DNA from 2 places in the Streptomyces sp. NPDC004647 genome. Region 1 is predicted to be linked to the other one. Evidence: riboswitches for the same ligand, from Rfam matches in the RefSeq annotation. Region 1 holds a riboswitch; the other holds the start of a gene.
What was found. Region 1 has a riboswitch for glycine ahead of gcvT (glycine cleavage system aminomethyltransferase GcvT). Riboswitches for the same ligand answer to the same signal wherever they lie in the genome.

Region 1 (3,616 bases):
CCGGGGTAGCCCTCGGCGTACTTGTTGGTGAGCACCGAGCCCTGTGCCTCGAGGACGGCGGCCGGAGCGAAGTTCTCCGAGGCGATCATCTCGAGGGTGGACTGCTGACGGTGCAGCTCGGCGTCGACCGCGGCGGCGACGTCCGGGTCGAGCTCGTGCAGGGACTGGTTGAGAAGCGACATCGGGATCCCGTTCAGGTGGGGCGCTCGGGGCGCATCCTTGGAAGGGCGGTGTGGGCGGTATCAGTTGCCGGTGAACGCGGTGTATTCGTCGGCGGACAGCAGATCCGCCGGCTCGTCACTCACCTTCACCTTGAACAGCCAGCCGCCCTCGAACGGGGCGGAGTTCACCAGCGCGGGGTCGTCCACGACGTCCTGGTTGATCTCGGTGACCTCGCCGGAGACCGGCGCGTACAGGTCGCTCACGGACTTCGTCGACTCGAGCTCGCCGCAGGGCTCGCCCGCGGTGACGGTGTCGCCGACCTCCGGTAGCTGGACGAAGACGACGTCACCGAGGGCATCGGCGGCGTGCGAGGTGATGCCCACGGTCGACACACCGGCCTCGGCGGCGGTGAGCCACTCGTGCTCCTTGCTGTAACGCAGCTGCTGGGGGTTGCTCATGACCTGATTCTCCTGGATACGGGGGCGTGCTCTGCTACGTGGTCTTGAAAGATGGGACAGGCGTGACGAGAGATACGCGACAGACAGGCGGGGGCCCGTCGGCGGTCTGCACAGCTTGTAGATCAGCGCTGCCGCTTGTAGAAGGGCAACGCGACGACCTCGTACGGCTCGTTGCTGCCGCGGATGTCCACCGCGACTCCCGCCGTCCCCGGCTCCGCGTGGGCGGCGTCCACATAGGCGATGGCGACCGGCTTGCCGAGCGTTGGCGAGGGCGCGCCCGACGTGACCTCGCCGATCACCGTTCCGGACGCGGCGTCGACCACGCCGTACCCGGCGCGCGGCACCCGGCGGCCCGAGGCGATCAGGCCGACCAGCTTGCGCGGCGGGGCCTCCTCGGCTCGCTTCGCCGCCGCCTCCAGGGCCTGGCGCCCCACGAAGTCGCCGCCGTTCGTGGTCTTCTCGAACTTCACGACCCGCCCCAGACCCGCGTCGAACGGCGTCAGCGACGTGGTCAGCTCGTGCCCGTACAGCGGCATGCCCGCCTCCAGGCGCAGCGTGTCCCGGCAGGACAGCCCGCACGGCACCAACCCGCGGTCCGCGCCCGCCTCGGTCAGCGCCTGCCACAGGGCCTCGGCGTCGCCCGGGGAGACGAAGAGCTCGAAACCGTCCTCGCCGGTGTAGCCCGTACGGGCGATCAGCGCGGGCACTCCGGCGACGGTGCCGGGCAGGCCCGCGTAGTACTTCAGCCCGTCCGGATCGGCATCGGTCAGCGACTTCAGGATGGCCGCGGACTCGGGGCCCTGGACGGCGAGCAGCGCGTACGCGTCCCGGTCGTCCCGTACGGCCGCGTCGAAGCCGGCCGCACGCTCGGTCAGCGCGTCGAGCACCACCTGGGCATTCGAGGCGTTGGCCACGACCATGAACTCCAGCTCGCCGAGGCGGTAGACGATCAGGTCGTCCAGGATGCCGCCCTCGGCGTTGCAGATCATGGTGTAGCGGGCGCGGCCGGGGGCGAGCGCCGAGAGATTGCCGACCAGCGCGTAGTCCAGCAGCTCACCGGCCTGGGGGCCGGTCAGGGTGATCTCGCCCATGTGGGAGAGGTCGAAGAGTCCGGCGCGGGTACGGACCGCGATGTGCTCGTCGCGCTCACTGCCGTAGCGCAGGGGCATGTCCCAGCCCGCGAAGTCGGTCATGTTCGCGCCCAGCGCGCGATGCAGGGCATCCAGCGCGGTGCGGCGTGGTGCATCGGTCATGTTTCAGGCTCCCTGGCACGGGTGGCGAGGCTGGCGTCGGAAAGAACACAGCCTCCCCATCTGTCATCGGAACCTGAGAGGTTCGCCACGACCCCGCATCGGGGTCATGGCTTGCACCTTGGGTGGGACCGCACTGCGGCGGCCCGCTTTTCAGATGTGCCTAGTCCACGCGGTACGGGGCCTGAGAGATTCAAGGGAGGACTTGCTCCTTCGGCGCCCCGGCGTCCGGCACAGCGGCCGGTCCGGTATCCGGGGACTCTCCCGCGCGGGTTCAAGCGGCCGGTATGGAGTTGGCGCCGACATCATTGCACGCCTGTGACACGTTCGGCAGTCAGGACCGGAGGTAAGGCGGTTGTATGGCATTACCTTTTCTTGAAACTCTGCGCGCACGGGCCGCAGTGACCGGACCTGGAAGGACGATCACGGTGCAGAGATATGGAATGTACGCGACAACGTCGGCGGTCGGGTCGGGCCGTGTCCTGGGCGCCCTGCCCCAGCAGCCCCAGCAGCCGGAGCCGCCGATGCATGCCGTACCGCCGGTCGTCAGGCCGGGACGGTGCGCCCCCGCAACCGATCTGCGGGGAACCGACGCACGCGAGCTGCGCTACCCCGCCGGGGATGTGGTGGTCGTCTCCGGGCTGCCGGGCAGTGGCAAGAGCACCTTGATCAAGCGGGCCACCGCAGGCCTGGACGCCGGCGGCGGAGCCGTCCGCCGGATCGACTCGCAGGACACCCGGGACCGCTGGGAGCAGCGGCTGCCGGCCCTGCTGCCGTACGCCCTCTACCGGCCCCTGGTCCGGGTCGCCCACTACGCCGGGCTGGCCCGGGCGCTGCGCTCGGGCGGCAGCGTCGTCGTGCACGACTGCGGCACGCTCGGCTGGGTGCGCGGCTGGCTGGCGCGCGACGCCCGCCGCCGGGGCGGATCTCTGCACCTGGTGCTGCTGGACGTACCGCCGGAGGTCGCCCTGGAGGGCCAGGCCTCGCGGGGCCGGGGGGTCTCCGGATACGCCTTCGCGCGGCACCGCCGCGCGGTGCGCCGGCTGGTCGCGGATGCGGAGGGCGGGCGGCTGCCCGGCGGCTGCACCTCGGCCGTGCTGCTGGACCGCAGGGCCGCGAGCGCATTGAACGGCATCGGCTTCGAGTAGCCGACGGGATCCGCTCTGCCCTCCGCATCACTACGAGACAACTACTACGAGACAACTACGGGACAACTTCGAGCGTTACTGCATGAACGCGGCGGGCGACTCGCTCTGCACTGTCGAGGACTGCGAGGTGCTCGAGACCGCGGGCGGGTTCTGCAGTACGGAGAGGCTCGGCGCCGGCAGTCCGCCGCCGACCACGGTGCCGATGATCAGGTCGGTGACGGCGTCGATGACATCCTGAAGGGCTGCCGCGATCGCCGCCGGGTCGCCGGTGGCGATGGCCGCGAGCAGGGCGTTGATCGCGGCCAGCAGGTCCTCGATGGTCTTGACCTGGAGCTGCTGGGCCTGCTCGGTGGCCTGGTTGCTGCCGGCCGAGCCGTTGACGCCGTCCGCGGACTGCGGAGCGGCGGCCTTGAGCTCCTCGAGCGCCTTCTTGGCCGCGTTGGCGTGCCGTGCCGCTTCGGTGGCGGACAGTTTGCCGTCCGGCGCCTTGAGGACGGCCGAGAGGAGTTCGTGAACGGGCTGGAGGGCGCCGTTCAGCTCCCCGAGCGCCTCGTTCTGCCGCTCCAGGGCCTCGGAATTGGGGACGGGAGCCTTGAGC
Region 2 (3,616 bases), on a different contig from region 1:
CTCTCACCGCTGGTCGAGCCGCTCAGCCTGGACGAGGCGTTCGTGGACCTCGAGGCGGGCGGGACAGTGGCTTCCCAGGCCGCCGCGCGCGAGGTGGGGGAGCGGCTGAGGCGGGACATCCGGGCCGTCACCGGGCTCAGCGGTTCGGTCGGCCTGGCCGGTTCCAAGCTGCTGGCCAAGATCGCGTCGGAGCAGGCCAAGCCCGACGGCATGGTGCTGATCGCTCCTGGCACCGAGCTCGAGCTGCTGGCTCCGATGACCGTCCGTACGCTCCCGGGCGTCGGGCCCGCGACCGCAGAGCATCTGCGCAGGGCCGGTATCCATACCGTCGGGGAGATCGTGGAAGCGGGGGAGGACGAGCTGATCCGGTTGCTGGGGAAGGCGCACGGCAGCTCCCTGCACACCATGGCGCGCGGCGCGGACGACCGGCCGGTGGTCGCCGACCGGGACGCCAAGTCCGTATCCGTCGAGGACACCTTCGATATCGATCTGCACGACCGGGCGCGGGTGCAGTGGGAGGTCGCGCGGCTGGCCGACCGCTGTGTGCAGCGGCTCCGCTCGGCGGAGCGGTCAGGCCGCACCGTCGTACTCAAAGTGCGCCGGTACGACTTCTCGACGCTGACCCGCTCCGAGACCCTGCGCGGGCCCACCGACGACCCCGCCGTCATCCGCGAGGCCGCGGCCCGGCTCATCGAGGCGGTGGACACCACGGGCGGTGTGCGGCTGCTCGGTGTCGGAGTGAGCGGGCTCGCCGACTTCACCCAGGAGGACCTGTTCGCCCAGGCCGCCACCGCACAGGAAGCGGCGGCAGTGGAGGCGGCGGCACTGGAGGCCGCTGCTCAGGGGGCTGGAACACCGGACGCGGAGGACGGCGGCGCGGAGGGGGAGCGGACGGCGGGCCAGGCCGCTCCGGGGCCGGCGGAGGCCGCCCCGGAGCATGCGCGCCGGTGGGTGCCGGGCCATGACGTGCGGCACGCCGAGCTCGGGCCCGGCTGGGTGCAGGGCAGCGGCGTCGGCAGAGTCACCGTGCGCTTCGAACAGCCCTGGTCGGCGCCGGGCCGGGTGCGGACCTTCCGCGTCGACGACCCCGCGCTGGAGCCGTCGGAACCCCCCTCGATCCTCGCCCGGGGCCACCCCCGGCCCGTGGTGCCCGCGGTGGAGCCCGTCGCGGGCGCCGATCAGTCGTCGTCACCCGCGAGGCGTCCGAAGTCCTGGTCATCGGGGCCGGGGCCGTCGCCGCCCGGACTCGCCGCGTCCAGTCCGTAGTGGTGGTAGAGCTGTAGCTCCTGCTCAGGGGAGAGATGCCGCCCCACCCCGAAATCCGGGGCGTCCTTGATCAGGGAGCGCCGGTAGGGGACTCGCAGCGTGTCGTCGATGATCTCGCTCGGCTCCAGCGGCACGAAGGCATCACGCCCGAACAGGCCGGTGCGTACGGCCGCCCACTCCGGACGGCCCGTCGCGTCGTCGAGGTACACCTCGTCCACGGTGCCGATCTTCGCCCCGTCGAGGTCGAATGCTTTGCGCCCTATCAGGCTCCGGGGATCGATGTCGGTCTGCACAATCCCTCCAACTGGTCGCACGTCTACTCTCGGAACAACGAAAAGGCACTTCGCGGGGCCCGGCCACTCGAAGAACCTTCCGGGAAGTGCACTGGTACGCTGGCTAGCGGCTGCAGACCCCATGCGGGAGAGTCCTCCAACAGCAGGCAGGAGGGCGCCGAAGGAGCAAATCCTCCCCGGAATCTCTCAGGCACACGTACCGCATGGACGAGGTCACTCTGGAAAGCAGGGCGGGCGCCGGACGTGTATGCGCCGGAACCCCTCCTCACCGACGGTGCAAGCCGGACCGCCCCGCGCGGACCGGTGAAGCTCTCAGGTTGAGATGACAGAGGGGGAGGCCGTCCGGGCACCCGTGCCGTGGTGCCCCTCGCAGGTCGCATCGACCAGGAGGCCTCCGCAGATGAACGCCAACCGCATTTCACTCTCCCAGCTGGAGTGTGGCACTCCCTTCGACCGGCGCCACATCGGTCCTGACGGCGGGGCGCAGGCGAAGATGCTCGCCCAGGTCGGATATGGCTCGCTCGACGAACTCACCGCCGCCGCCGTACCGGATGTGATCAAAAGCGAAGGCGAGCTGAATCTGCCGGAGGCCCGCACCGAGGCCGGGGTCCTCGATGAGCTGCGCGCTCTCGCCGGCCGTAACGAGGTGCTGGCCCCGATGATCGGGCTCGGCTACTACGGCACCTTCACCCCGCCGGTGATCCTCCGCAACGTCATGGAGAACCCCAGCTGGTACACGGCGTACACCCCGTACCAGCCGGAGATCTCGCAGGGCCGCCTCGAGGCGCTGCTGAACTTCCAGACCGTCGTCGCCGACCTCACCGGTCTGCCCACCTCGGGCGCCTCCCTGCTGGACGAGGGCACCGCCGCCGCAGAGGCCATGGCGCTCTCCCGCCGCGTCGGCAAGGTCAAGGACGGCGTCTTCCTGATCGACGCCGACTGTCTGCCCCAGACGATCGCCATCATCGAGACCCGGGCCGAGCCGACCGGTGTGGACGTGGTCGTCGCCGACCTCTCCGACGGGATCCCGGCCGAGGTCGCCGAGCGCGGGGTCTTCGGTGTGCTGCTGCAGTACCCGGGCGCCTCCGGACAGGTGCGGGACCTGCGGCCGCTGATCGAGAGCGCGCACGAGGTCGGCGCCGTCGTCACCGTCGCGGCCGACCTCCTTGCCCTCACCCTGCTCACCTCGCCCGGCGATCTGGGCGCGGACATCGCGGTCGGCAGCAGCCAGCGCTTCGGCGTGCCGATGGGCTTCGGAGGCCCGCACGCCGGGTTCATGGCCGTACGGGAGAAGTTCGCCCGCAGCCTGCCCGGACGGCTCGTCGGCGTCTCCGTGGACGCCGACGGCAACAAGGCGTACCGACTGGCCCTGCAGACCCGCGAGCAGCACATCCGCCGGGAGAAGGCCACCAGCAACATCTGCACCGCTCAGGTCCTGCTCGCCGTGATGGCCGGAATGTACGCCGTCCACCACGGCCCCGGAGGGCTCGCGGGCATCGCCCGGCGCACCCACCGCTACGCCACACTGCTCGCCGAGGGCCTGCGGGCCGGCGGTGTGGAGATCGTTCACGGCTCGTACTTCGACACCGTGACCGCGCGGGTCCCCGGGCGGGCCGCCGAGGTCGTGGCCGCCGCGCGCCGGGCAGGCGTCAACCTTCGCCCGGTCGACGCCGACCTGGTCGGCATCGCCTGTGACGAGACCACCGGCCGCGCCCAGCTGGCCGCCGTCTGGGGCGCCTTCGGCGTCGAGGCCGATGTGGAGGCGCTGGACGCCACCGTGCAGGACACCCTGCCGGGGGGCCTGCTGCGCCGCGACGAGTACCTGACCCACCCGGTCTTCCACCAGTACCGCTCCGAGACCGCGCTGCTGCGCTACCTGCGCCGGCTGGCCGACCGGGACTACGCACTGGACCGCGGCATGATCCCGCTCGGCTCCTGCACGATGAAGCTCAACGCCACCACCGAGATGGAGCCGGTCACCTGGCCCGAGTTCGGGGCACTGCACCCCTTCGCGCCGCTGGACCAGGCTGAGGGCTATCTGTCCCTGATCCATGAGC

Region 2: linked by a shared signal. The riboswitch ahead of gcvP (aminomethyl-transferring glycine dehydrogenase) and the one ahead of gcvT (glycine cleavage system aminomethyltransferase GcvT) in region 1 are both predicted to bind glycine.

What each region holds. Positions count from the first base shown of each region.
Region 1 covers NZ_JBEXKU010000005.1:45,258-48,873, reverse strand. Annotated here, with positions in the region: gene glyA (serine hydroxymethyltransferase) at 1-182, opposite strand, end outside; gene gcvH (glycine cleavage system protein GcvH) at 243-620, opposite strand; gene gcvT (glycine cleavage system aminomethyltransferase GcvT) at 743-1,873, opposite strand; glycine riboswitch at 2,034-2,147, opposite strand; gene ABZW18_RS03675 (AAA family ATPase) at 2,293-3,018, shown strand; gene ABZW18_RS03670 (hypothetical protein) at 3,094-3,616, opposite strand, start outside.
Region 2 covers NZ_JBEXKU010000083.1:9,251-12,866, forward strand. Annotated here, with positions in the region: gene ABZW18_RS28305 (DNA polymerase IV) at 1-1,266, shown strand, start outside; gene ABZW18_RS28310 (PRC-barrel domain-containing protein) at 1,179-1,559, opposite strand; glycine riboswitch at 1,674-1,771, shown strand; gene gcvP (aminomethyl-transferring glycine dehydrogenase) at 1,960-3,616, shown strand, end outside.